One region of the Neorhizobium sp. BT27B genome, then DNA from elsewhere that is predicted to be linked to it. Evidence: predicted binding sites of a transcription regulator. Region 1 holds the regulator's gene; each other region holds the start of a gene.
The links. The regulator PhoB, encoded in region 1, activates phosphate uptake and scavenging genes when phosphate is short. The targets are predictions, from matches to a motif close to TGTCATNNANCTGTCAT.
Positions count from the first base shown of each region.

Region 2: ugpB (sn-glycerol-3-phosphate ABC transporter substrate-binding protein UgpB) is a predicted target of PhoB. The motif match lies at 4,066-4,082, and genes of this name have one in related genera.
Region 3: phnF (phosphonate metabolism transcriptional regulator PhnF) is a predicted target of PhoB. The motif match lies at 3,933-3,949, and genes of this name have one in related genera.

Region 1 covers NZ_JBCIYT010000006.1:394,143-403,673, reverse strand. Annotated here, with positions in the region: gene argF (ornithine carbamoyltransferase) at 1-882, opposite strand, end outside; gene AAIH70_RS18685 (aspartate aminotransferase family protein) at 935-2,131, opposite strand; gene AAIH70_RS18680 (GcrA family cell cycle regulator) at 2,549-3,097, shown strand; gene AAIH70_RS18675 (PACE efflux transporter) at 3,314-3,754, shown strand; gene phoB (phosphate regulon transcriptional regulator PhoB) at 3,815-4,498, opposite strand; gene phoU (phosphate signaling complex protein PhoU) at 4,523-5,236, opposite strand; gene pstB (phosphate ABC transporter ATP-binding protein PstB) at 5,289-6,104, opposite strand; gene pstA (phosphate ABC transporter permease PstA) at 6,118-7,434, opposite strand; gene pstC (phosphate ABC transporter permease subunit PstC) at 7,431-8,915, opposite strand; gene AAIH70_RS18645 (substrate-binding domain-containing protein) at 9,113-9,531, opposite strand, start outside.
Region 2 covers NZ_JBCIYT010000006.1:234,756-244,286, reverse strand. Annotated here, with positions in the region: gene ugpC (sn-glycerol-3-phosphate ABC transporter ATP-binding protein UgpC) at 1-826, opposite strand, end outside; gene ugpE (sn-glycerol-3-phosphate ABC transporter permease UgpE) at 829-1,677, opposite strand; gene ugpA (sn-glycerol-3-phosphate ABC transporter permease UgpA) at 1,688-2,572, opposite strand; gene ugpB (sn-glycerol-3-phosphate ABC transporter substrate-binding protein UgpB) at 2,662-3,990, opposite strand; gene AAIH70_RS17885 (YraN family protein) at 4,118-4,498, opposite strand; gene rsmI (16S rRNA (cytidine(1402)-2'-O)-methyltransferase) at 4,473-5,378, opposite strand; gene dnaN (DNA polymerase III subunit beta) at 5,669-6,787, shown strand; gene pmtA (phospholipid N-methyltransferase PmtA) at 6,913-7,506, shown strand; gene AAIH70_RS17865 (histidine phosphatase family protein) at 7,512-8,099, shown strand; gene pyrF (orotidine-5'-phosphate decarboxylase) at 8,103-8,816, shown strand; gene AAIH70_RS17855 (DUF1330 domain-containing protein) at 8,841-9,128, shown strand; gene AAIH70_RS17850 (complex I NDUFA9 subunit family protein) at 9,318-9,531, shown strand, end outside.
Region 3 covers NZ_JBCIYT010000004.1:85,921-95,451, forward strand. Annotated here, with positions in the region: gene phnL (phosphonate C-P lyase system protein PhnL) at 1-36, opposite strand, end outside; gene phnK (phosphonate C-P lyase system protein PhnK) at 39-812, opposite strand; gene AAIH70_RS12195 (alpha-D-ribose 1-methylphosphonate 5-phosphate C-P-lyase PhnJ) at 809-1,702, opposite strand; gene AAIH70_RS12200 (carbon-phosphorus lyase complex subunit PhnI) at 1,699-2,790, opposite strand; gene phnH (phosphonate C-P lyase system protein PhnH) at 2,792-3,412, opposite strand; gene phnG (phosphonate C-P lyase system protein PhnG) at 3,412-3,813, opposite strand; gene phnF (phosphonate metabolism transcriptional regulator PhnF) at 3,976-4,704, shown strand; gene AAIH70_RS12220 (dipeptidase) at 4,711-5,745, opposite strand; gene AAIH70_RS12225 (ABC transporter substrate-binding protein) at 5,951-7,549, shown strand; gene AAIH70_RS12230 (ABC transporter permease) at 7,546-8,559, shown strand; gene nikC (nickel transporter permease) at 8,556-9,458, shown strand; gene AAIH70_RS12240 (ABC transporter ATP-binding protein) at 9,460-9,531, shown strand, end outside.

The DNA of each region.
Region 1 (9,531 bases):
CTGCGCGTGCAAGCGGTTTTCCGCCTCGTCGAAAACGACCGACTGCGGACCGTCGATAACGGCATCGGTGACTTCCTCACCGCGGTGGGCCGGCAGGCAATGCATGAACAGCGCATCGTCCTTGGCGCGCTTCATCAGCGCGTCATTGACCTGATAGGGCTGGAAGATGTTGTGGCCGCGCGCCTTGTGCTCCTGGTTCATGGAAACCCAGGTATCGGTGACGACCATGTCGACGCCGGCAACCGCCTGCTCGGCATCGTGGTAGAGTTTCACCTCGCCGCCATTGTTGCGCGCCCAGTTCATGAACTTGTCGTGCGGCTCGGAGCCCATGGGCACGGCCATGTTCATCGTGTAACCGAAACGGGCAGCACCTTCGACGAAGGAATGCAGCACGTTGTTGCCGTCACCCGTCCAGGCAAAGGTCTTGCCCTCGACGGAGCCGCGATGTTCCTCGAAGGTCATCAGGTCGGCCATGATCTGGCAGGGATGGGTGTCGTCGGTCAGCGCGTTGATGACCGGCACGGTGGCGTGTTCGGCAAGCTCGATGAGGCGCCTGTGATCGGTGGTGCGGATCATGATCGCATCGACGTAACGCGACAGAACCTTTGCCGTATCGCCGATGGTTTCGGCGCGGCCGAGCTGCATTTCCGTGCCCGACAGGAACAGTGTCTCGCCGCCGAGCTGGCGCATGCCGACATCGAAGGAAACGCGGGTGCGGGTCGACGGCTTTTCGAAAATCATCGCCAGCATCTTGCCGGCCAGCGGCTTGTCCGCGGTGCCGGCCTTGGTGGCCTGCTTGCGGACCTTGGCGTCGTCGAGAATGGAGCGCAGATCCTTTGCCGAAACTTCGGAAAGGTCGAGAAAATGCTTGGGAGATGCCATTTTAAATTCCCTATAAAGAGGGAACCTTCAATGGCGCCCTCTTCCCTGCCCCTCAGGCGGATTTTTTCAACTGTTCAGCGGTAAGTGCTTCCGCGGCCCGTTCGATGCGGGCCAGGCCTTCGCGGGCTTCCTCCGCGGTGACGACAAGCGGCGGCAACAGACGGACGACGTTGTCGCCAGCCGGCACAGCCAGCATGTGTTCGTTGCGCATGCCGACGACGAGATCGCCGACAGGAACCTTGGCCTTGATGCCGAGCAGAAGCCCTTCGCCGCGAATATCCTCGATCACTTCCGGGAAGCGATCCTTCAAAGCCGCAAGACCCTGACGGAAGACGAGCGCGACATCGCGGACGTTTTCAAGGAAACCCTCGGCCAGCACGATGTCGAGCACGGCATTACCGCAGGCCATGGCCAGCGGATTGCCGCCATAGGTGGTGCCGTGGATGCCGGGCTTCATGCCGGATGCGGCCTCTGCCGTTGCAAGGCAGGCGCCGAACGGAAAGCCGCCGCCAATGCCCTTTGCGATCGCCATGATGTCGGGGGTGATGCCCGCCCATTCATGGGCAAACAGCTTGCCGGTACGGCCGACGCCGGTCTGAACCTCGTCGAGGATCAGCAGCAGGCCCTTTTCGTCGCAGATCCGGCGCAGCTCGCGCATGAATTCCTTGGTGACCGGGCGCACGCCGCCCTCACCCTGGATCGGCTCGATCAGCAGAGCGCCGGTATTTTCATTGATGGCGGCATTGAGCGCGTCGAGATCGCCGAACGGCACCTGATCGAACCCTTGAGCCTTGGGACCAAAACCTTCCATGTATTTTTCCTGACCACCGGCAGCGATCGTCGCGATCGTGCGGCCGTGGAAGGCACCTTCGAAGGTGATGATATGGAATTTCTCAGGATGGCCCTTGGAATAGTGGTAACGGCGCGCCGTCTTGATGGCGCATTCCAGCGCTTCCGCGCCTGAGTTGGTGAAGAATGCCTTGTCCGCGAAAGTCGCTTCTGTCAACCGGCGGGCGAGACGCTCCTGCTCCGGAATTTCATAGAGGTTGGACAGGTGCCAGACCTTTTCCGCCTGAGCCTTCAGCGCCTCGACCAGATGCGGATTTGCGTGACCGCAGGAGGTGACCGCAACGCCGGCGCCAAAATCGAGATATCGCTCGCCGCGTTCCGTCACAAGCCAAACGCCTTCGCCGCGTTCAAAACGCAGCGGAGCCCGGGCAAACGTGTCGAAAAGCGCGGTTTCAGACATGGCGACATTCACTCCTTTAAACTGATCGAAATCAGGTGGCGACGGGTGTCGCCAAAATTGAAAATGCCGCCTTGACAGGCGGCGTCGGCACTATCGGCATTTCGCTGTGTGCTGTCAACAAAACAGCTTCCAATGCCCTGAAAACAGCTTTATTGCGCGCGACCGTTACTCGCCCGGAAGCTGTGACAATTATGACTCTCCCGGACAGCAAGTTGGGGAAAACACGGAAATCGATTCGCGGTGATTCGCCCGACTCTTGCCACGGAGTCAGCCCCACACTAGGTTAATCGTCAATTACTAGGCTGCATGCGGCGGACTTAGTCACCAAAAGTATAGATGTAGTGTCTTCCGGCAAATTTATTTGCCGGAGCGGTGACCGATTCAAGCCACGTTCGGCACTCACGGCGGAGAGATAGCATGAACTGGACTGACGAGCGCGTCGAGCGCCTGACGAAATTATGGGCCGAAGGTTTGAGCGCCAGCCAGATTGCCGCTCAACTTGGAGGCGTAAGCCGTAACGCGGTGATTGGCAAAGTCCACCGCCTGAACCTGCCGGGCCGAGCGAAAGCCGGCGGCAGCACCAGCGCTGCAGCGCGTCCGGCAAAGCGCGTCGCGGCTTCCGCACCGCGCCCGCAGAGCAATTTTGCAGCACGCCCGCAGACCCGCACCGTTCAGCGCCCGGCCGGCGCCAACGCAGTGCGCGAAGAGATGGAAATGGACGCGACGCAGGAAGTCGCCGTCTACAAGCCTGCCGGCAACATCGTCGTTCCGATCAACCGTAAGCTGGCGCTGACGGAACTGACAGAGCGCACCTGCAAGTGGCCGATGGGCGATCCGCTGAAGGACGATTTCCACTTCTGCGGCGCAGAATCCCCGGACAACTCGCCTTACTGCAAGTACCACGGCCGCATGGCCTACCAGCCGGTCAACGAGCGCCGCAACAAGGCTGTTGCCCGCGCTTCGTAAAAGCCGGCAAGACCACACGAGGACGAGATCGAAAGCGGGCTTCTGGCCCGCTTTTTTGCGCCTACGGATCCGGCAATTGCCTATATGCATAGCAGCTTTGCCATCTGGCGGCTTGCCTATCGTCTCCCGAAAACCTATTTACGGGTCGCGAGGACGACCTCCCCCGAACTGGGCTGACACACCGGGACGACCCGGCCAAAACCCAAGGGGTTGACCATGCGCACGACGCGCGACCGTATTCGCCACGCACTCAGCTTTGAAATCATCGGGCTTGCGCTTTTCACTCCGCTCGCGTCCTTCGTTTTCCATCTTCCGGTGGAACATGTCGGTGTCGTCGGCATCGTCTCGGCAACTGTCGCGACGGCCTGGAACTACATCTACAATCTCGGCTTCGACCACCTGATGCAGAAGTTTCGCGGCAGCACTCTGAAAACCATGCCTCTGCGCGTGGCCCATACCGTGCTGTTCGAGTTTGGCCTGCTGGTCGCACTCCTGCCGTTCATCGCCTGGTATCTGGGCGTGACGCTCTGGCAGGCGCTGGTGATGGATATCTCGTTCGCGACCTTCTACCTGGTCTACGCCTTCCTCTTCAACATGGCATATGACCGGATCTTTCCGCTGCCGGAATGGCGCGAGGCGCAGGCACCAGCAGAATAAAAAAATGGCCCGGATGCGAGACACATCCGGGCCATTTTCATTGTGAGCAGGTGAAACCGATCAGGCTTCCATCGAATAACCCGCGCCGCGAACGGTGCGGATGACATCCTGCATGTTGGAAAAGTTCAGGGCCTTGCGCAGGCGTCCGACATGCACGTCGACGGTACGCTCATCCACATAGATGTCATGGCCCCAGACGCCATCCAGCAGCTGCGAGCGCGAAAACACGCGGCCCGGCGAGACCATAAGGAATTCCAGAAGGCGGAACTCGGTCGGGCCGAGGCGCACTTCGCGGCTCTTGCGGTGAACACGGTGTGTCTCGCGATCAAGCTCGATATCACCGCATTTCAGCACGCTGGAGAGAACTTCCGGCTTGGCTCGGCGCAGCATAGCCTTGACGCGGGCCATCAGTTCCGGCGTGGAAAACGGTTTTACGACATAATCGTCTGCGCCCGTCGCCAGACCGCGAACACGTTCGCTTTCCTCGCCGCGTGCCGTCAGCATGATGATCGGCAGACGTTCGGTCTCCGGCCGCATGCGCAGGCGCCGGCACAGTTCGATGCCGGAAACGCCCGGCAGCATCCAGTCGAGGATGAGAAGGTCAGGAACGCGTTCCTGAAGTCGGATTTCGGCCTCGTCACCGCGCAAAACGGTTTCGACCTCATATCCTTCGGCTTCGAGATTGTAGCGAAGAAGCACGCTCAGTGCTTCTTCGTCTTCAACGACCGCGATCTTGGGTAGCATGTCTTATCTGCTCCGTTTCACCCGTCACTCGACGAGTGCACCAACCGTGTTTGCCGTATCGTCCTTCGGGCGTTCGCCTTCAAGCTGGGCACCGGTCTTGATGTAATAGATGGTCTCGGCGATGTTGGTGGCGTGGTCGCCGATGCGCTCGATGTTCTTGGCGCAGAACAGGAGATGCGTGCAGGTGGTGATGTTGCGCGGATCTTCCATCATGTAGGTCAGGAGTTCGCGGAACAGCGACGTGTACATCGCGTCGATTTCCTCGTCGCGGGCACGGATGATTTCCGCCTTTTCAGCCGAGCGGCTGGCAAACACGTCGAGAACGTCCTTGAGCTGCACGAGGGCGAGATCCGAGAGATGCTCCAGGCCACGGGCCAGCTTGCGCGGAACGCCGGTGCCCTGCACGGCGATGACGCGCTTGGCAGTGTTCTTGCCAAGATCGCCGACGCGCTCAAGGTCTGCTGCGATGCGCAGCGTGCCGATGATTTCGCGAAGGTCGGCCGCCATCGGCTGACGCTTGGCAATGGTGACGATCGCCTTGTCCTGGATCTCGCGCTCGGCGTGATCGAGGATGACGTCGTCGGAAATGATCTTCTGGGCCAGCGCCGTGTCGGAATTGACGAGCGCGCGCACGGCATCGCCGCACATCTGCTCAGCCAGGCCGCCCATTTCGGAAATGCGGCGGTTCAAATATTTCAGCTCTTCGTCGTAGGCCGAAAGAATATGGGTCGAAACCATTTTTCTGATCCTTGATGTCTGCGGTTCAGGCAATTCGGGTCAAAGACCCGGATCAGCCGAAGCGGCCCATGATGTAATCCTGCGTGCGCTGGTCATCGGGATTGGTGAACATCTTGTCGGTGTCGTTTTCCTCGACCAGCTGGCCAAGGTGGAACATGGCGGTGCGCTGCGACACGCGGGCCGCCTGCTGCATCGAGTGCGTGACGATGACGATCGTGTAATTGGCGCGCAGTTCGTGGATCAGTTCCTCGACCTTGGCGGTTGCGATCGGATCGAGCGCCGAACAGGGTTCATCCATCAGGATGACTTCCGGCGAAACGGCGACGGCGCGGGCGATGCACAGACGCTGCTGCTGACCACCGGACAAGCCGGTGCCGCCTTCATGCAGACGATCCTTGACTTCGGTCCAGAGACCCGCGCGCTGAAGGCTGGCTTCAACGATCTGGTCCATGTCCGCCTTGTTGCGGGCAAGACCATGGATGCGCGGACCGTAGGCGATGTTTTCATAAATCGACTTCGGGAACGGGTTCGGCTTCTGGAACACCATGCCGACGCGGGCACGCAGTTCCACGACGTCGATTTCCTTGTCGTAGATATCGTCGTTGTCGAGCGTGATCTTGCCGGTGACGCGGCAACCCTCGATCGTGTCGTTCATGCGGTTCAGCGTGCGCAGGAAGGTCGACTTGCCGCAACCGGACGGGCCGATAAGCGCCGTGACGGTGTTTTCGCGAACGTTGAGGTTGACGTCGAACAGGGCGCGTTTCTCGCCGTAATAGACGGATACGTCGTTGCCGATCATCTTGTAGGACATGTCAGTCATCTTCTTGTCTAGCGCCTTTTCCACTGCTGCTTCAGACATCATGTTCATAACAGAGCTCCTTCTACCAGCGCCGTTCGAAGCGGCGGCGCAACAGGATCGCACCGACGTTCATGACAATGAGGAACAGGAGCAGGATAATGATTGCTCCCGAGGTTCTTTCGACGAAGGCGCGTTCCGCCTCGTTGGCCCACATGTAGATCTGCACCGGCAGGGCCGTGGACGGATCCATGGGAGTGGTCGGATAGTTGGCGACGAAGGCGACCATGCCGATCAGAAGAAGCGGCGCGGTTTCGCCAAGCGCGTGCGCCAGGCCGATGATGGTGCCGGTCAGAATGCCCGGCATGGCAAGCGGCAGGACGTGGTGGAAGATGGTCTGCATCTTCGAAGCGCCGAGGCCGAGTGCGGCCGCACGGATCGACGGCGGAACCGCCTTCAATGCCGCGCGGGTGGCGATGATGATGGTCGGCAGCGTCATCAGGGTCAGAACCAGACCGCCGACCAGCGAGGCCGAGCGCGGCAGGCCCATGAAGTTGACGAACACAGCCAGACCGAGCAAACCGTAGACGATCGACGGAACGGCCGCGAGGTTGTTGATGTTCACCTCGATCAGGTCGGTCAGCCTGTTCTTCGGAGCGAATTCCTCAAGATAGATCGAGGCGGCAACACCGATCGGCAGCGACAGGACCAGCACGATCAGCATCATGTAGAACGAGCCGATCAGGGCGACGCCGACGCCGGCTGCTTCCGGACGGCTGGATGCGCCGTTGAAGAAGATGCCGCCGTTGAAGTGCTTGGCGAGCGCGCCGGCTTCAGCCAGCTGGTTCATCCAGCCAACCTGCTTGTCGGAAACCTTGCGGTTGTCTTCCGACACGTCGAGATTGATCTGGCCCTTCCAGGCGCTGTCGATATCACCGGCTGCAAGCAGCGACACCGTCTGGGTGGTGCCGATGATTTGCGGGTTGGCGACGACCATGTCGCGCAGCTGGCTGCGGACGCTGTTCGAAATCATCTGGTTGACGGCACGCAGATCGGCCGTGTTGCTTTCGGCAACGCCGAGTGCCTTGGCCACCGCATTGCGGGCGATGATCGGATAGTTTGCCGTCATCAGCTTCTGCGGATCGGTAGCGCGCTCGTTATCCTTGTCGATGACCTGTTCGGAGAATTCGACCGGAACGGTGATCATCGTCTGCTGGAAGGCGGTGTAACCCTTGGAAACGACCGACCACAGAAGCAGTGCCAGGAACAGAAGCCCGAAGGACAGGGCGGCGATGCCATAGGCGCGGAAGCGGCGTTCGGCGGCGTAGCGGCGCTTGATGCCGATATCGCGGCGGGCGGGCTTTGCAAGCACGCCGGCGGGGGAAGAAACCACGTCGGTCATTCGTACTGCTCCCGGTATTTGCGCACAATGAAGAGCGCGTAGATGTTGAGGCAAAGCGTGATCGCAAACAGCGTGATGCCAAGTGCGAAGGCAACCAGCGTCTGCGGCGAGGTGAATTCAAGGTCGCCCGTCAGCTGGCTGACGATCTTGACCGTCACGGTGGTCATCGGCTCGAAAGGATTGAGCTGCATGCGGGCGGCAACACCGGCGGCAAGCACCACAATCATGGTTTCGCCGATGGCGCGCGAGGCGGTCATCAGGAGAGCACCGACCACACCCGGCAGAGCTGCCGGCATGACGACCTTCTTGATGGTTTCCGACTTGGTGGCGCCGAGACCGAGCGAACCGTCACGCAGGGCACGCGGCACCGCGGTGATGATATCGTCCGACAGCGAGGAGACGTAAGGGATCAGCATGATGCCCATCACGAAACCGGCGGTCAGAACGCTCTGCGCCTGAATGAAGTTGGCGTATTCACCGGTGGTAAGCCCGCTCAGCTGCGCCGAGATGTCACGCAGGAACGGACCGACCGAGGTGAGCGCGAAGAAGCCGTAAACGATGGTCGGGATGCCGGCCAGGACTTCGAGCAGCGGCTTGGCGATGGAGCGCACTCTCGGAGAGGCGTATTCCGACATATAGATGGCGGAGAACAGGCCGACCGGGACGGCGACAAGCATGGCGACGAAGCCGATATAAAGCGTGCCGGCGAGAAGCGGGATAAGACCGAACTGGCCTTCCGAAGCGGTTGCGCCGGCCGCAGCAAAGCGCGGATCCCAGACGGTGCCGAAGAAGAATTCCCAGGGCGACACGCGGCCGAAGAAGTGCGTGGCTTCGGTCAGCATCGACATGACGATGCCGATCGTGGTGACGATGGCGATCGACGATGCGAGGACCAGAGCGGAAAGAATGACCTTTTCGACCCGGTTGCGGGCGCGAAAGCGCGGCGCGATGCGGACATAGGAGAGACCGGCACCAGCAAGCGCGATGATCAGCACGACTGCCGTCATGATGCGGCTGCTGATCTTCTGCATGGCGTTGAGATCGCCGGCGGACACGACCATCCACGGCTCAGGATCACCGGCAAGCGCGACACCCTTGGTGCCGAGCAGGCTACGAAGTTCGGCCGGATTGGCGCTGACAGCGTCGATTTCCTCGAGTGTCAGCACATCCATGCCGCGAGCAAGCCCGCCGACCATGCCGAAGCTGAGGCCCTGCTGCGCTTCACTCTGCGTCTTCACCTCTTCAGGGAAGCCGCTCATGACCGTCGAATTGATGTAGAAAGGGCTGGCAATCAGCCAGACGGCAAGAACGATCGCCGCCGGCACCGTGGCACAGATGGCGACAAAACTGCCGTAATAACCCTGACGGGAATGCAGATTGGAGGACAAGCCGCCGGCAATTGCCAGAGCGCGCCGTGTCCCGGCGACATAACAGGCAATGGCAATGATCGCCAAGGCCAACAAAATCAATGGTGTGCTCATTAGTATCCCCCGGCCTACCGCCATCGGCGGCACGCATTACCGCACAATCCCAATCATCGGAACCGATTTATTCGCGGTTACTCAACGCAGCCACAACTGCGGGTCCGCTACAGGCCGCCCCTGACCGGGCGACCGAAAGGCCAAAAGAAGAAGAAAAAAGTCGGCGCCGCCTTTGAAGGGCGGCGCCGGGTCATTGATTACATGGTCTTGCCGGCTGCGAAGTCCTTGCGGACTGCTTCGCGCTGATCGTCCGGAGCAGCAACCAGGCCGTATTCAGCCAGCGGGCTGTCCGGGCCAACCATGTCGTCGGAGATGAAGAACTCGACGTATTCCTTCAGGCCCGGGATAACGCCCAGGTGAGCCTTCTTCACGTAGAAGTACAGCGGGCGGGAAACCGGATACTTGCCGGAAGAGATCGTGTCGGTCGAAGCAGAAACGCCCGATACGGTCGCAACCTTCAGCTTGTCCTTGTTGTTTTCGTAGAAGGCCAGACCGAAGACGCCGAGGCCGGTCTTGTTGGCAGCGATACGAGCGAGCGTCTCGGTGTAGTCACCGTCGATGTCGACAGCAACGCCGTCCTTGCGAACTGCTACGCACTTGGCGGCAGCCTGCTTGG
Region 2 (9,531 bases), 160 kb from region 1:
GCAGACCGACCGTGACGGGACCCGAGGTTGGCATGTAGCCATTTAACGAAAGGACCGCAGAGCCAATCGTCAGCTTGTCGCCCTGGCACTCGGCCTTCACCAGGTTCATGGCCGGCGAGCCGATGAAGCTGGCAACGAAGGTGGATGCCGGTGTGTGGTAGACTTCCAGCGGCGAGCCGACCTGTTCGATCTTGCCGCCATTGAGGACAACGAGGCGGTCGGCAAGCGTCATCGCTTCCAGCTGATCGTGGGTGACGTAGATCGAGGTCGTGCCAAGGCGACGCTGCAGGCGCTTGATCTCGCCGCGCATGGAAACACGCAGTTTGGCATCGAGGTTGGAAAGCGGCTCGTCGAACAGGAAGACCGAAGGCTTGCGCACGATGGCACGCCCCATGGCCACACGCTGGCGCTGGCCACCGGACAGTGCACGCGGCTTGCGATCGAGATACTGGGTGATTTCCAGCATGCGGGCGGCTTCAGCAACACGCGTATCGATCTCTGCCTTCGGCGTCTTGCGGTTTTTCAGACCGTATTCCAGGTTCTGGCGCACGGTCATATGCGGATAGAGCGCATAATTCTGGAACACCATGGCGATGTCGCGATCGGCCGGCTCGACCTGATTGACGACACGCGGGCCGATCTTGACGTTGCCCTCTGAGATGGTTTCGAGGCCGGCAAGCATGCGCAGAAGCGTGGACTTGCCGCAGCCGGATGGGCCAACCAGAACGATGAATTCGCCATCCTGGATGGTCAGATTGATGTCGGTGACGGCGCGTACATCGCCCGTATAAACCTTGCCGACGCTTTCGATATCGATCGAAGCCATGATCATTTCTCCGTTTCAACCAGGCCTTTGACGAAAAGGCGCTGCATGAAGATGATGACGAGAACCGGCGGCAGGCCCGCCAGGATGACGCCCGTCATCACGAGGTTCCATTGATTGTCGCCGTCGAGCACGTTGGCGAGACGCTTGATGCCCATGACGACGGTGTAATAGTGCGGCTCCGTGGTGATCAGCATCGGCCAGAGATACTGGTTCCATCCGTAGATGAACATGATGATGAAGAGAGCGGCGATATTGGTGCGCGACAGCGGAAGCAGGATGTCGCGGAAAAATTTCATCGGGCCGGCACCATCGACGCGGGCGGCTTCCATCAATTCTTCCGGCACAGTCAGAAAGAACTGGCGGAACAGGAAGGTTGCGGTGGCCGAGGCAATGACCGGAATGACGAGGCCGGAATAGGAATTCAGCATGCCCAGATCGGCGACCACCTTGTAGGTCGGCAGGATGCGTACCTCGATCGGCAGCATCAGCGTCATGAAGATCACCCAGAAGGCGACCGTTCTCAGCGGAAAGCGGAAATAGACGATGGCGAAGGCCGACAGGATGGAGATGGAAATCTTGCCGAAGGCGATCAGCAGCGCCATCCACAGGCTGTTGAGCAGCATCAGCGTAAACGGCGGCGCACCGGCCGTCGATTCACCGGAACCGAGCAGATAGCCGTAATTGGCGACCATCTGATCGCCCGGCAGCAGCGGCACGAGGCCGCTCATGAAGTCGGTCGGGCCATGCGTCGAGGCGATGAAGGCGAGATAGACCGGGAAGACCACGATCAGCACGCCGACGATCAGCACGAGATGGGTGAGGAAGGAAAGGAAGGGACGATTTTCGACCATCTGCGGCGCCTCAATACTGGACTTTGCGCTCGACCCAGCGGAACTGGACGACGGTGAGAAGGACCACGATCAGCATCAGGACGACGGATTGCGCGGCGGACGGGCCGAGGCTGAGACCGATGAAGCCATCGGCATAAACCTTGTAAACGAGAATGTTGGTGGACTGCGACGGGCCGCCGGTGGTGACGGCATCGATGATCGGCAGCGTATCGAACATCGCATAGGTGATGTTGATGACGGCCAGGAAGAAGGCGGTCGGCGACAAAAGCGGGAAAACCACCGTCCAGAAACGCTTGACCGGGCCGGCACCATCGATCGCGGCCGCTTCCGTCAAAGAATGCGGCACGGACTGCAGGCCGGCAACAAAGAACAGGAAATTGTAGGAAATCTGCTTCCAGGACGCGGCGATGATGATCAGGATCATGGCATCGCCCTCGTGCAGGCGATGGTTCCAGTCATAACCGACCATGTTCAGCACATAGGGAATGAGGCCGACGCTGGGGTTGAACATGAACCACCAGAGAAGACCGGAGGCAGCCGGCGCCAGCGCATAAGGCCAGACCAGCATGGTCGTGTAGAAACGGCCCGACTTGATGGCGCGATTGACGCAGACGGCAAACAGCAGCGACACGGTCATCGACACGGCGGTGACGCCGGCAGCGAACACGAAAGTGACGCTGAGCGAATTGAGGTAAGAAGCATCGCCGATCAGGCGCGTGTAATTCTGAAACCAGACGAATTTTTCGCTGAGGCCGAACGGATCTTCACGCATGAATGACTGTCGAACGGCCTGCAGGGCCGGCCAGACGAAGAAGATCAATGTGATGATGAGCTGCGGCGCGAGCAGCGCGTAGGGCAGCAGCCGAGCCTGGAAGACAGTGCGCTTTGTCTGCATGACGATCCCGATCAAGACAGGCCCGAAAACAGGCCCCAATAAAAGACCCTCCCCGCTGGCGGGGAGGGTTTCGTGACGTTGGACGAAGCTTAGTTCGAGTTTGCAGCTTCGAATTCGCGCAGGATGGCATTGCCCTGCTTGGCTGCTTCATCGAGAGCCTGCTGGCCGGTCTTCTTGCCGGACAGGACAGCTTCGAACTGCTGGTCGACCAGATCGCGGATCTGCGTCAGGTTGCCGAAACGAACACCCTTGGAGTTGTCGGACGGCGTGCCGCGCATGATCTGCTTGATGGCGATGTCGGAACCCGGGTTCTTGGCGTAGTAGCCCTGGGACTGGCCGAGTTCGTAAGCAGCGTTGGTGATCGGCAGGTAACCGGTGAACTGGTGCCAGTCGGCCTGGACTTCCGGCTTCGACAGGTAGGTAAAGAACTTGGCAACGCCCTTGTAGACGTTCTTGTCCTTCTGGCCGTTCAGCGTCCACAGGGTGGCGCCGCCGATGATCGAGTTCTTCGGCTCCTTGGTGACGGTATCGTCGTAAGGCATCGGCGCGAAGCCGACCTGGAAGCCCTTGGCGTTGTTGATGACGCCGGCGCGCGAAGCGGACGAACCCATATAGACGGCGCATTGCTGCGAATAGAACATCGGAGCCGATTCAGCCGCGCCGCCCGGACCACCGTACTTGAAGACCTTGTCGTCCTGAGCCTTCTTCAGGCCGTCCCAGAACTTGGCCTGGTTCGGGCCGTTGAAGGTGAATTCGGTCTTGGTGCCGCCAAAACCGTTCTGCAGGGTGCCGAAAGGCAGGTCCTGAATGGCAGAGTAGTTTTCGAGACCAACCCAGGTGGCAGCATAGCTCAGCGTGAAGCCGCAGGTGGCAGCGCCACTGTCGACGATCTTCTTGCCCATGGTGGCAAGTTCAGCCCAGGTCTTCGGCGCGACTTCCGGATCAAGGCCAGCCTTCTTGAAGACGTCCTTGTTGTAATACATGATCGGCGTCGACGAATTGAACGGCATCGACAGGATGTTGCCGCTGGCGTCCGAATAATAACCGGTAACCGGAGCGAGGAAGCCCTTGGTATCCCAAGGCTCACCGGCGTCCTTCATGACCTGATAGACCGGGTAGACGGCGCCCTTGGCGGCCATCATGGTGCCCGTACCGACTTCGAAGACCTGCACGATGGCAGGCTGCTGACCGGCGCGGAAAGCGGCGATGGCAGCCGTCAGGGTTTCCGGATAGGTACCCTTGAAGACCGGAACGACCTTGTATTCGCTCTGGCTTTCGTTGAACTTCTGAGCAACTTCCTCGAGCTTCTTGCCAAGCTCGCCACCCATGGCGTGCCACCAGGTGACTTCGGTCGCAGCCAACGACGTGGTTGCAGACAGCGCGACTGCGGCAGCAGTCAGAACAAGCTTCTTCATCATGGGAGTAGACCCCTCTCCGCCAGTTAATGGTGAGGGAGGGATAGTGCCCTTGTGTGACGGTAAAGCTACGAATTTATGACAGAACGATTACAAGGCCTTAAGCTCTTTGCACAGCATTGCAATTCCTTCAGAAAGCGTCCTGAAAATGCTTGGGAAAACGGCCCGGCAGCACCGCGACGACATCATATCGAAGCGTCAGGAGATGCGCATCACGCCTGCGTGACAGCCATTGGTCGGAAGCGGCACGGATGCGTTTCTGCGTTTCGTAGCCAACGGCATCGATCGCAAGCCCTTCCGCCCGCCGCGCCTTGACCTCGACAAAGGCAACCAGATCACGTTTGCGGACGATGATATCGATCTCGCCGCTCTTTGCTTTGTAGCGCAGGCTGAGGATGCGGTAGCCCTTCAGCAACAGAAAGACCGCCGCCAGATATTCGGACCAATGGCCCCGGCGTTCGGCGCGACGGCGACTTTCCCGTCGATCAGCTTTCTGGCTGGCCGGGCTCATCCTCTCCCTTCAGGGCAATAAGGCGCTGATACAGATCCTTTTTAGACAGGCCGGTAAGACGAGCCGCCTCGGCTGCCGCCTTCGAGGTCTGCATGGTGCTGGCAAGCTCGCGCAAAAGCACATCCACCTCGACCGCACCCGGCACGTCATCATAATCCGGCGGGCCGACAACAAGGACGATCTCGCCCTTCACCGTGCGCCCATCCTCATTATAGTAATCCGCCAGTTCACCGAGCGTGCCACGTCGAAACTCCTCAAACGTCTTGGTGAGTTCGCGGCAGACGCAGGCTTCGCGCTCCCGGCCCAGCACATCCGCCGCCGAGGTGAGCGTTGCGGCAATGCGGTGCGGGCTTTCGAAAAAGATCAGCGTCGACGGGATCTTGGACAATTCCGCGAGACGGTCGCGGCGTCCCTTTTCCTTGACCGGCAGGAAACCGGCAAACAGAAACGCATCCGAGGGCTGGCCGGAACCGACCAGAGCTGCAAGCGGCGCCGAGGCGCCCGGAATGGGCACAACGCGAAAGCCGGCAGTAATCGCCAGCTGGCCGAGACGGTAACCGGGATCCGACACCAGAGGCGTGCCGGCATCCGAGACCAGTGCCACCGACTTGCCGCCTTCCAGCGCCGCCAGCAGTTTTGGCCCGACCTCATCGGCATTGTGCTCGTGATAGGCATAGGGCTTGTTGACGATACCGAAACGGTCGAGCAGCACGCGGGTGACACGCGTGTCCTCGCAGGCCAGAACATCGGCACCGGCAAGCGTTTCCAGTGCCCGCAGCGTGATATCGCCAAGATTGCCGATCGGGGTTGCGACCAGATAGAGCGCAGGCTCCAGCGGCCGGGCCGGCACAAACGTGTTTGCGACCCGGTAACCGAGCATGGGCGTCTTCGTCTCTTCCGTCACTGGTATTCTCTCTTTTTCATGCATTGGCCGCCTTTATGGGCGAGGCTCCGCTGTTCGGCAAGCCACAGCAAGGCCTCGGGGTCGGCGCTTTTCTGTGCGCATTGTCGGAGCGCAGGACCGAATTGGTATGGCAGGTGCCTTCACCCTCTTGCGTTTGCGAGCAAATGTCTGCCATTTTGCCCGTCCACATCCATCCGCCTCACCGGCGGACGACAATAACATACGGTCCGGTCTCCGGTCCGGCACGGTCGAAAGCGATAGCGTCCATGCGTATTACTCTTGAGCGATCCAACCTTCTGAAGTCGCTGAACCACGTTCACCGCGTGGTCGAGCGCCGGAATACGATCCCGATCCTGTCGAACGTTCTGATGCGCGCTTCCGGCGCCAACCTCGAACTGAAGGCAACCGACCTCGATCTCGAAATCACCGAGGGCGTTCCGGCCATGGTCGAGCAGGCAGGCGCCACCACGGTTCCGGCCCATCTTCTCTATGAAATCGTCCGCAAGCTGCCGGATGGTTCGGAAGTGATGCTGGCGACCACGCCGGATGGCGGCTCCATGACCGTGCAGTCCGGTCGTTCAAAGTTCTCGCTGCAGTGCCTGCCGGAATCGGATTTCCCGGACCTCACCGCCGGCACGTTCAGCCATACGTTCAAGCTGAAGGCGACTGATCTGAAAATGCTGATCGAGCGCACCCAGTTTGCGATCTCGACCGAAGAGACCCGGTATTACCTGAACGGCATCTTCTTCCACACGATCGAAGCCGGTGGTGCGCTGAAGCTGCGCGCCGTCGCCACCGACGGTCACCGTCTGGCCCGCGCCGACGTGGAAGCACCGTCCGGTTCGGAAGGCATGCCGGGCATCATCATCCCGCGCAAGACGGTCGGTGAACTGCAGAAGCTGGTCGACAACCCGGAAGTCGTCGTGACCGTCGAACTGTCGGACGCAAAGATCCGCCTGACGATCGGCGAGATCATCATGACGTCAAAGCTGATCGACGGCACGTTCCCGGATTACCAGCGCGTCATCCCGACCGGCAACGACAAGGAAATGCGCGTCGATTGCCAGAGCTTTACACGCGCCGTCGACCGCGTTTCGACCATCTCGTCCGAGCGTGGCCGTGCCGTAAAGCTGGCGCTGACCGAAGGCCAACTGACGCTGACCGTCAACAACCCGGATTCGGGCAGCGCGACGGAAGAAGTGGCTGTCGCCTACGAGAACGATCCGATGGAAATCGGTTTCAACGCCAAGTACTTGCTGGACATCACCGCCCAGCTTTCGGGTGAGGATGCGATCTTCATGCTGGCTGATGCCGGCTCTCCGACGCTGGTTCGCGATACTGCGGGAGACGATGCGCTCTATGTTCTGATGCCGATGCGCGTCTAGGATTGATCAGGGCGGTCAGCGATGACCGCCTTTTTTTATCGTATTTTCCATGAGCGACATTTTGCCTTGTTTTGGCGACATTTGCGCCCACATAAAACGCTGCCAAATAACCAGGAGACGGACGGATGGAACTACGTTTGAAGGAACGGCTCGGCCGCAAGTTTGACGAGGAGATCCGTTTCTTCAAGGGCTGGATGGATGGCCCGAAAAGCGTCGGCGCAATCTGCCCGACCTCGTCCATTACCGCCAAACGCATGGCCAGCGTCATCAATCCGGCTTCCGGCCTGCCGGTTCTCGAACTCGGTCCCGGCACCGGTGTCATCACCAAGGCCATTCTTGAGCGCGGCGTCGCGCCGGACAATCTGGTCTCGATCGAATATTCCACCGACTTCTACCAGAACCTCGTCAAAGCCTATCCGGGCGTCCATTTCGTCAACGGCGACGCTTTCGATCTCGACAAGACGCTTGGCGACAAGAGCGGCGTGATTTTCGACAGCGTGATCTCCGCCATTCCGCTTTTGAGCTTCCCGATGGAGCGCCGCATCGCGCTTCTGGAAAGCGCGCTCGACCGCATGCCCGCCGGACGCCCATTCATGCAGATCACCTATGGTCCGATCTCGCCGGTGATCGCCAAGCCTGATCGTTACAAGATCAAGCATTACGATTTTGTCGTACGCAATATCCCGCCGGCGCAGTTGTGGGTCTATACCCGCGGCTGACGGTCGTGAGCCGCGGTCTTTATATCACCCACCCGCAGGTGCGGATCGATCCGGCCGCGCCGGTGCCGCTTTGGGGCCTTTCCGATATCGGGCGGGCACGCGCGCAACAGGCCGCACTCTCCGGCTGGGCGAAACAGCTGGGGCGGATCGTTTCCAGCGACGAGACCAAGGCGATCGAGACGGCCGAGATACTGGCGGCCGCCAATGACATCCCGATCATGATCGCGCCGGACAGCCATGAAAACGACCGCTCGGCGACCGGATTTTTGAGCCCGCCGGAATTCGAAAAGGCGGCCGACTGGTTCTTTTCCCATCCGCACGACAGTTTTGAAGGATGGGAACGCGCCATCGACGCGCAGTCGCGGATCGTCTCGGCGGTGGAGCGTATTCTGTCCGACCACAATCCCGACATGCCGATCGCCTTCGTTGGCCATGGCGGCGTCGGGACGCTTCTGAAATGCCATCTGGCCGGAAAGCCGATTTCCCGCGATGGCGATCAACCTGCTGGCGGCGGCAATCTCTTCTGCTTTGATCTTGCGAACCGCGCCATCTCATGCGACTGGACCCCTATCGATATCTGGCAGGGAGTTTGAACCATGAGCGCACGTGACCGACTGATCGTAGGCCTGGATATTCCCACCATTGCAGAAGCCGAAGCCATGGTTGCCACACTCGGCGACAGCGTTTCCTTCTACAAGATCGGCCACCAGCTGGCCTTTATCGGCGGCCTGGAACTGGCGCGCGATCTGGCAAAAGACGGTAAAAAAGTCTTCCTCGACATGAAGCTGCTCGACATCGACAACACGGTGGCGAAGGGCGTCGAGGCGATTGCCGGCATGGGCATGACCATGCTGACGCTGCATGCCTATCCGAAGGCGATGCGCGCCGCCGTGGAAGCCGCGAAGGGCTCCAACCTCTGCCTTCTCGGCGTGACGGTGCTGACCTCGATGGATGCGGCCGACCTGACGGAAGCCGGTTATGCCCACTCGCCGGAAGAACTGGTGCGCATTCGCGCAACACAGGCGCGCGAAGCCGGCATGGGCGGCATCGTCTGCTCGGCGGAAGAATCCTCTGTTGTTCGCGACATACTCGGCGATTCCGGCATGGCGATCGTCACGCCCGGTATTCGCCCCAAAGGCACTGACGCCGGCGACCAGAAACGTGTCGTCACACCCTACGATGCGCTGAAGGCCGGTTCGACCCATCTCGTGGTCGCCCGCCCGATCGTCAAGGCGGCTGAGCCGAAACAGGCGGCGGACGCCATTCTGGAAGAGATGCGACAGGCACTGTGGCCTGCAAACGACGCCTGAGCGTCGAACCGGGGAGGAGAAAACATGCCAAAAGGATATTGGATTGCGCGCGTCGATGTGCGCGATGCCGAGCGCTACAAGGATTATGTGGCGACGGCCAAGCCGGCCTTTGAGCGTTTTGGCGCGAATTTCCTGGCCCGCGGCGGCCCTGTCAGCCATCTGGAGGGCGAGGCGCGCAGCCGCAATGTGGTGATCGAGTTCCCGTCCGTTCAGGCGGCCATCGACTGCTACAATTCGCCGGAATACCAGGCCGCTGCCAAAATCCGCCAGGAAGTGGCCGATGCCGACATGCTGGTCGTCGAAGGCGTCTGACCGAACGGTTTTTGCCGCGCACCGCAGCGGCGCTTTTGTTCAGGATCAAGGCGCAGCCTCATCCTATATGCATCGTCTCTTTCGTGGCGGACATTGCGCTCGTCATTGCCACGCAACCACTTCACGTATCGTCGCGTTTCGGCTAAGAGAGTGCGACAACCCGCCACAGGCCCATTCCCGGAGCATGCCATGACCGTGTCCAATCTTCCGCCGCTCGTTACCGTCTTTGGAGGTTCTGGGTTTGTCGGACGATATGTGGTGCGGGCTTTGGCCAAGCGCGGCTACCGCATTCGCGTCGCTGTTCGCCGGCCTGATCTTGCCGGTTTCCTGCGTCCCGACGGTTATCCCGGCCAGATCGCACTGATGCAGGCCAACCTGCGCAACCGCCAATCGGTCGATCGCG
Region 3 (9,531 bases), on a different contig from region 1:
AAGCGCGTTGCCTGTCTCTTGGATTACAACGGTCATGATCACGACTCCAGGATCGAGGCGACGAGAAGCTGGGTATAGGGATGATGCGGATCATCGAGCACGCGGTCGGTGAGACCGGTTTCGACGATGCGCCCATTCTTCATGACGATCATCCGCTGCGACAGAAGGCGGGCGACTGCCAGATCGTGGGTGACGATCACCACCGCAAGCCCGAGATCGCTGACGAGACCACGCAAAAGATCGAGCACACGCGCCTGCACCGAGACGTCCAGACCACCGGTCGGCTCGTCCATGAAGATCAGGCGCGGGCGGGTGACGAGATTGCGGGCGATCTGCAGGCGCTGACGCATGCCGCCGGAAAAGGCGACAGGCTTGTCATCGATACGGTCACCGGCGATTTCCACGCGGCCGAGCCATTCGGTGGCGGTATCGCGGATCTCGCCATAATGGCGATCACCGATCGCCATCAGGCGTTCGCCGACATTGGCACCGGCGGAAACCCGCATGCGAAGACCATCGGCGGGGTTCTGGTGCACAAAACCCCAGTCGGTACGCATCAGAAAGCGCCGCTCGGCTTCCGACAGGTCGGCCAAATCAGGAAACCGACCGTCGCGCATATGGTATTGGATGCTGCCGCTGGAACGCTCCAGCCGACCGGAAATGCAGTTGAGCAGCGTCGTCTTGCCGGAGCCGGATTCACCGACGATAGCGACCACTTCGCCCGGCCAGACATCGAAGGAGATATCCGTGCAGCCGATGAAATCGCCGTAACGGCGCTCAAGGTCTCGGACGGAAAGGATGGGAGAGGTCATGCCGCGTCCTCCTTGACGGTCTCTTGGCCCGCAATCGGCAGGCCCGTCCCGTGATGGCCGTCTTGACGGCGCGTTTCGCAATGGTCGGTATCGGAGCAGACATACATGCGGCCGCCGCGATCATCGGTCACCACTTCGTCGAGATAGACGCCGGTGGCGTTACAGAGCGCGCAGGGCTGCTTGAATTTCTGCACCTGAAACGGGTGATCCTCGAAATCGAGGCTGACGACATGGGTGAAGGGCGGCAGCGCGTAAATGCGCTTTTCGCGACCGGCACCGAACAACTGCAAGGCCGGCGAACCGTTCATCTTTGGATTGTCGAATTTCGGGATCGGCGATGGGTCCATGACATACCGATCCTCGACCTTGACCGGATAGGCATAGGTGGTGGCGATATGACCGTGCTGGGCAATATCCTCGTAGAGTTTTACATGGATGAGGCCGTATTCCTCCAGCCCGTGCATGACACGGGTTTCGGTCTCGCGCGGCTCGAGGAAACGTAGGGGTTCCGGGATCGGCACCTGATAGACGATGACCTGACCGGCGGAGAGCGGCGCTTCCGGGATACGGTGTCGCGTCTGGATGACCGTTGCGTCGGCTGTTTTCGTCGTCGTCGCCACATTGGCAGTCTTGGCGAAAAAGGCGCGGATGGAAACTGCATTGGTGGTGTCGTCGGCGCCCTGATCGATAACCTTCAGTACATCGTCGGGCCCGAGGATCGCCGCCGTCACCTGCACACCGCCGGTGCCCCAGCCATATGGCATCGGCATTTCGCGCGAGGCGAACGGCACCTGATAACCGGGGATGGCGATGCCTTTCAGGATCGCGCGGCGGATCATCCGCTTTGTCTGTTCGTCCAGATAGGCGAAATTGTACTCTGGAAGGGTCATTCCGCGGCCTCCCTCATCTCGTCGTTAGTGGCCTTGGCCGTGTTCAACGTGCGCAACAGGTCGAGTTCGGCCTGGAAGTCGACGTAATGCGGCAGTTTCAGGTGTTCGACGAAACCTGTCGCCTGCACGTTGTCGCAATGGGCGAGCACGAATTCCTCATCCTGCGCCGGCGCCAGCCGCTGTTCATCGAATTCGTCGGCGCGCAGGGCGCGGTCAACGAGGCTCATGGCCATCGCCTTGCGTTCGGACTGGCCGAAAACCAGACCGTAACCACGGGTGAACTTTGCGCCCTCTTCGCTGCCGCCGGTGAACTGCGACACCATCTGGCATTCGGTCACCCGAACGCTGCCGAGCGAGACGGCAAAACCGAGTTCCGGCACATCGATCTCGACATCGACCAGACCGATGCGGATTTCACCGACAAACGGATGGGTGCGGCCGTAACCGCGCTGCGTCGAATACCCGAGCGAGAGGAGAAAACCCTCGTCGCCACGCGCCAGAGCCTGAAGGCGCACATCGCGATCGGCCGGAAAAGCGGTCGGATCGCGGGTAAGGTCACCCGGCTCTTCGTCGGACAGAACATCGCGCTCGATCAGGCCTTCATCGTTGAGAATGTCGGTCACCCGAGGTGCGCGGCGCTCATCCTCGCGGGCACGGCGCAGCGGTTCATCGACCGGCGCGTCTCCAGCCATGGCCGGATCGATCAGGCGGTGGGTGTAATCGAAGGTCGGCCCCAGAAGCTGGCCACCCGGAATATCCTTATAGGTGGCGGAGACACGGCGTTCGATGCGCATCTTCGCGGTATCGATCGGCCGCGAATTTCCGAAACGCGCCAGCGTGGTGCGGTAGGCACGCAGCAGAAAGATCGCCTCGATCATGTCGCCACGCGACTGGCGCACGGCCATGGCGGCGAGATCTGGATCGTAGAGCGAACCTTCGGCCATGACACGATCGACGGCGAGCGCCAGTTGGCCGGTAATCTGCTCCAGCGTCAGCGCCGGTACATCACGATCACCACGACGACGATCGGCCAGCAGACGGTGGGCATTGGCAATGGCGGCTTCCCCGCCTTTTACGGCTACATACATGTCAGAACTCCTCGATCCGCGTCGTGCGGGGGAGCGCGATCGCCTCACCGCCGCAAACCAGCACGACATCCAGCCCGAGCGGATAAGCGGCGCGGTTTTCCGCCATGACGGCGACAAATCCCTCCGGCAGGCCGCTAGGTGCGATCACCGTTTGCGTTTCGATGCCGGGGCCGGTGAGTGTCAGAGGCTGACCGCCGACAAGGCTTTCGACCGGCAGAAGCAGCGTGGCGGAACGATCCGGGTAATCGCTGGTGCCGATCGGGAAGGATGCCCATGCTGAAACGGGACTTGCCTTTTCCAGCACGGCAAAACCGGCGCGAAGAACATCGGCCGTGCGCGGCGCACCGGTGTGAAACGACATCCAGCCGATGGCGTCGTCATTGTTTTCCGGCTTTTCGAACCAGACGGGCGTATCGTAATCGGCAAGCGTCAGCAGGATGGCGGCTGCTGCCTGCGACATTGGTGCCGGCGGGGTAACGAAGCCGGCGAGATCGGCAATGGTGCCCGGCTGCGCCAGCGCATTCATCACACGACGAAATACGGCCTGACTATCCATCACCGGATTGGCAAAGCCACCTTCAAAGACATGGCCTTCCGAACGCGCATTGATCGAAACACTCATCAGTCTTCTCCCCGCACCATGGTGAAGAAGTCGACACGCGTCGCTTCCGTCTCTTCAGCCTGAATTGCGGCCTGATCGCGGGCATGCTGCAGCGCCGGCTCGACAATCGATTTTTCCACGCGGGCCACCCAGTCCGGCAGCTGGCGCAGCGCATCGAGATGGGCGACCATACGCGCCTTGTCGGCATCACGACCGAGCACGATCGAATGGCCGAGTTCACCGCTCTCCAGCCGCACCGTGGCGCGTGTCACGCTGGCCTCGCCGAGATTGAACGGCGCACCACCGCCGCCGATCCGGCCGCGCAGCATGATGGCGCCGATTTCCGGACCACGAACCGCAATGGCGCCGGGCGCGCCGGCTGTATTCTGATTGTAAAGTTCATGGAGCAAACTGGCCGGCATGGACGCCATCGCATCCAGGGCCCGCTTTCTCCGCGCATTCGCTGTTTCTGCTGTCATGTCGCACCTATTTGTCTATTTGTGTAGACAACTAATCTAATCGAGGTTATAGAGCCTGACCAGTGACAGCTTGATGACATTTCGCATTTTTTAAGGACTACCCTCATGCACGCCCTCGATGACGGCATTTCCCGCTGGCGCCGCGTCGCCGACGCCATCCGCGCCGACATCGCTTCCGGCGTGATCGCACAGCAGCTTCCGCCCGAGGTCGAGCTTGCCGAACGTCATGGCGTCAACCGCCATACGGTGCGCCGCGCCATTGCGGCTCTCTCGACCGAGGGATTGCTGCGCGCCGAGCGCGGTCGCGGCACATTTGTCAACGCCCAGCCGCCACGCGTCATCTATCCGATCGGCGAGCGCGTGCGTTTTCGCGAAAACATGATGAAACAGTCGATCGAGCCGTCAGGCCGGCTGATCGGCGCAGAGCGTGTGGCCGCCGATGCGCGGCAGGCGGCATTGCTGAATATCTCGGTCGGCGCGCCTTTGCACCGGCTGGAGCGGCTGGCCGTGGTGGATGGCATGCCGATGTCGCGCTCCACCTCGCTGTTTTCGGTGGAGCGTTTTCCAGACATCATTTCGGCTTACGCGGAAACCGGCTCGATCACGCAGGCATTGCAAAAATCGGGCGTCAGCGATTACCGCCGCCGCGAAACCCGCATCACCGCCGAGCGCGTGTCACCCCATGACGCCGAACTGCTGCAATGCGCAGCCGACGCCATCGTGTTGATCAGCAATGCCGTCGATGTCGATATGGAGGACAAACCGGTCCAGAGCGTGCGCACGCGCTTTCTCGCGGACCGGTTCGAGCTTTCGTTCAAGCCGGACGTGGACTGAACCTTCTCAGGCCCAAGTGCGTTCGAGAACGGAAATCCAGTTCTCGTGGCCGATCTTCTTCAATTCCGCGTCGTTGAAGCCATGTTTGCGCAGCGCCTCGACCAGACGCGGCAGTCCGGCTGCATCCTTGATTTCGTTCGGGATCGTAGTGCCGTCGAAGTCGGAACCGAGCGCCACGCGGTCGATGCCGATCCGCTCGGCAATATAGGCGACATGGCGCACCAGCAGGTCGAGACTGGTATTGGCATCCTTAATGCCGTCGTCACGCAAGAACAGAACGCCAAAATTGATGCCGACGAGACCGTCCGTATCGCGGATGGCGTCGAGCTGGCGGTCGGTCAGGTTGCGGCTGTGGTTGCACAGCGCATGCACGTTGGAATGCGAGGCGACCAGCGGCGCATTCGAAAGCTTGGCAATTTCCCAGAAGCCGGCCTCGTTCATGTGCGACAGGTCAACCATGATTTTCAGCTCGTTGCAGGCGCGGATGAGATCGCGGCCAGCCTCAGTGAGGCCCGGGCCGATATCCGGCGTCGACGGGTAACGGAACGGCACACCATAGGCAAAGACGTTCGGGCGGCTCCAGACCGGGCCGAGTGTGCGCAGGCCTGCCTGATGCAGCACGTAAAGCGCATCAAGATCGGCGGCCACCGCTTCCGCGCCCTCGATGTGGAAGACCGCGGCAAAGCTGCCGGTTTCGATCGAGCGGCGGATATCATCGGCCGTGCGGCACACCGTCACACCACCTTGCGACCGTGCCTCGATATCGAACAACAACCGCGCCATCGCCAGCGTTTCATTGATGGCATCCGGCTGCGTCGGCGTCGGGTAATCACCGTTCGCGTCCTTCGTCATGCTTGGCGAAGGAACGTAGATAGCGCAGAGGCCACCGGCCAGACCGCCGGCCTTGGCGCGCGGCAAGTCGATATGCCCGACATCTTCTCCCTCGAGAAAACGCTTTACCGGATCAGCGCCGCCGTCGCGTCGCAGGCGAAGCAGCACGTCATTATGGCCATCGAAGATCGGAAGAAAATTGTTCAACATTTTCTGAAGTGTCCCGCCGGAGCATTGAGGTTTCGGTTATCCGTAAGTAGGTGGTGGCGCGGTCGCAAATGCAAACCGCGCATAACCTATGCGAAAAATGGAATTGGTCGGTTTTTAAACGCACTGTTAAGACCGCCGAAAATTGCGGCAAAATCTTGCCTGCCCCTCAAATCCCAGGGGCCGGCTTATCAAGGGGAATATAGCAATGGTATCAAGACGCAACTTTCTGATCGGCGGCGCAGCCGTCCCGTTCCTGTCCTATCTCGAACTGGCCGAAACCGCTTTTGCGGCCACGCCGAAGGATATTCTGGTCGTTGCACAGCAGCTCGACAACATGACCAGCCTTGACCCGCATGAGGGTTTTGAGGCCGTCGGCGGCGAGATGATCAGCAACATGTACCAGAAGCTGGTACGCGCCAACAGCGACAACCCCGACACCGTGACCCCGGTCATTGCCGCTTCCTGGGAAGCCGATGCCGACAACAAGGTTTTCACCTTCAAGCTGGCCGATGCCAAGTTCGCCTCCGGCGCTGCCGTCACGGCCGACGACGTTGCGTTCTCGCTGCAGCGCGCCATCAAGATGAACAAGAGCCCGGCCTTCATCATCAACCAGTTCGGCTTCACGGCTGACAATGTTGAAGCCCGCATCGTCGCCAAGGACGCAAAGACCGTCACGCTGACGACCGAAACACCCACCGCGATCTCCTTCCTGCTGTTCTGCCTGTCGGCGAACATCGGCGCCATCGTCGAAAAGAAGACCGTTCTCGAAAACGAAGTGAACGGCGACCTCGGCAATGCCTGGTTGCAGAAGAACAGCGCCGGTTCCGGCCCGTTCAAGCTGCAGGCCTGGAAGGCTTCGGAAAGCATCGCGCTGACGCTGAACGAACACGGTCCTTACAAGGGCAACCTGAAGCGTGTCATCATCCGCCACGTTGTCGATCCGTCCTCGCAGATGCTGATGCTCCAGAAGGGCGACGTCGATATTGCCCGCGACCTGACCTCGGAACAGCTAAAGGCGCTGCAGTCTGACGAAAACGTCACGCTGGTGCGCAAGCAGATCGCTTCGCTGGTGCTGATCTCGCTCAACCAGAACAATGCCAACCTTGCCAAGCCGCAGGTATGGCAGGCTGTGAAGTGGGCGCTCGATTACGAAGGCATGCAGAAGAACATCGTGCCGCTGACGCACGTCGTTCACCAGAGCATGGAGCCTGCCGGTTTCCCGGGCACCGTCACCGACACGCCGTTCAAGCAGAACGTCGAAAAGGCCAAGGCACTGATGGCCGAGGCCGGTCTCGCAGACGGTTTCGACATCACCCTCGACCACTATGCGGCCCAGCCCTACCCGGATCTCGCACAGGCGATCCAGGCCAACCTCGGCGCCATCGGCATCCGCGTAAAGCTGCAGTCGGCTGAAAACCGTCAGGTTCTCACCAAGATGCGCGCCCGCGGCCATGAAATGGCACTGTCGGCATGGGGCACGGACTATTTCGATCCGAACTCGAACGCCGAAGTGTTCTGCATCAACAAGGACAATTCGGACGACGCCAAGAAGAAGCCGTTCGCATGGCGCTCCAGCTTCAAGAACGATGACCTGGCCGCCAAGGCAGAAGCTGCCCGCGACGAGAAGGACCCGGCAAAGCGTCTGGAACTTTACGAAGCCCTGCAGCGCGAGTTCATGGAAAACAGCCCGTTCGCCGTCATGTTCCAGACCACCAAGACAGCTGCCTGCCGCAAGAACACCACCGGCTTCCAGCTCGGCGTTCTGTCTGAAGGCAATTCTTATCTGGAGACTTCCAAGGCGTGAACAAGCGTTTCAAAAGCCTTGCAGCAACACTGAGCAGCGTCCTCCTGACGCTGTTCGGTTTGACTGTGCTGACTTTCCTCATCGGCCGGGTCATGCCGGTCGATCCGGTCATTGCCGCCGTTGGCGACAATGCACCGGAGGATGTCATTCTTCGCGTACGCACTGAGATGGGCCTTGATCAGCCCATTCCGGTGCAGTTCCTGCATTATCTCAACCAGCTGATCCATGGCGATTTCGGCATGTCGGTTCTGACCAAGAACCCGGTCGCGACCGATATCGTCCGCTTTTTCCCGGCGACGTTCGAGCTTGCCACCGCAGCCCTGCTGCTGGCGGCACTGATCGGCATTCCGCTCGGCGTCTGGGCGGCCGTCCGTCAGGGCTCGTTGACCGATCAGGCCATCCGCGTCGTCTGCCTTGCCGGCCATTCCGTGCCGGTGTTCATGCTGTCGCTGATCTCGCTTTTGATCTTCTATTCGTGGCTCGATATCGCCCCCGGCCCCGGCCGGCAGGACATCATCTTTGACGGCATGATCGATACGGTCACCGGCATCCTGACCATCGACACGCTGATTGCCGGCGATTTCGATGCCTTCCGGGACGCGCTGGCGCATATGGCGCAGCCGGTCATCATCCTTGCCTATTTTTCGATGGCCTATATCGCCCGCATGACGCGCGCCTTCATGATCGACGCGCTGAAGGGTGAGTATGTCATCACCGCCCGCGCCAAGGGTCTGTCGCTGACCACGGTTATCTGGGGTCACGCCTTCCCGACGGTTGCCGTGCAGCTCGTCACCGTCATCGCGCTGACCTATGCCGGCCTTCTCGAAGGCGCCGTTGTCACAGAGACCGTGTTCTCGTGGCCGGGCATCGGCCAATATCTGACCGTTTCGCTGATGAATGCGGACATGAACCCGGTCATCGGCACCACGCTTCTGATCGGCCTCATCTATGTCGGCCTCAACCTGATTGCGGACATTCTCTACCGCGTCCTCGATCCACGGGTACAATAATGATCGCCACCTTCCGAAACTGGGCGCTGGACGAAAATCCGTCCTCGCGCCGCCAGGCCGCCTGGGGCAACTGGTACCGCATCTGGCTGAACCTGCGCGGCAATCCGCTCGGCATGATCGGCCTGACCATCATCCTGATCTTCATCGGCATCGCCCTGTTCGCGCCGCTGCTGGCAACGCATGATCCGGCAGCGCAGGATCTTGCCAATCGTCTGGCCGCGCCGAGTGCCGCTCACTGGTTCGGCACCGACGAACTCGGCCGCGACATCTATTCGCGCCTGTTCTACGGCGGCCGCGTCACGCTGGGCATGGTTATCGCCGTCGTGGTTCTCGTGGCTCCGATCGGGCTCGCCATCGGCTGCATCGCCGGTTATTTCGGCGGCGTCGTCGATACCATCCTGATGCGCATCACCGACATCTTTCTGGCCTTCCCGCGTCTGGTTCTGGCGCTCGCTTTCGTGGCCGCCCTGCAGCCCGGTGTCGAAAGCGCCGTGCTCGCCATCGCGCTGACCGCATGGCCGCCTTATGCCCGCATGGCACGCGCCGAAACGCTGACCGTTCGCGGCAGCGACTTCATCGCGGCTTACCGCCTGACCGGTGGCTCTTCGTGGCGCATCATCTTCCGCCACATCATGCCGCTCTGCGTGCCGACGCTGATCGTGCGCGTCACGCTCGACATGTCCTCGATCATCATCACCGCCGCCTCGCTCGGCTTCCTCGGCATGGGCGCGCAGCCGCCGTCGCCGGAATGGGGTGCGATGATTGCGACTGCCAAGCGCTTCATCTTCGAACAGTGGTGGGTTGCCGCCATTCCCGGCATCGCGATCTTCATGGTTTCGCTGGCCTTCAACTTCCTCGGCGACGCGCTGCGCGACGTCCTTGATCCGAAGGCGGCCTGATATGCTCGTTGAAATCAAGAACCTGCATATCGGCTTTGAAAGCCGCACCGGCTTTGCGCCCGCCGTCAAGGGC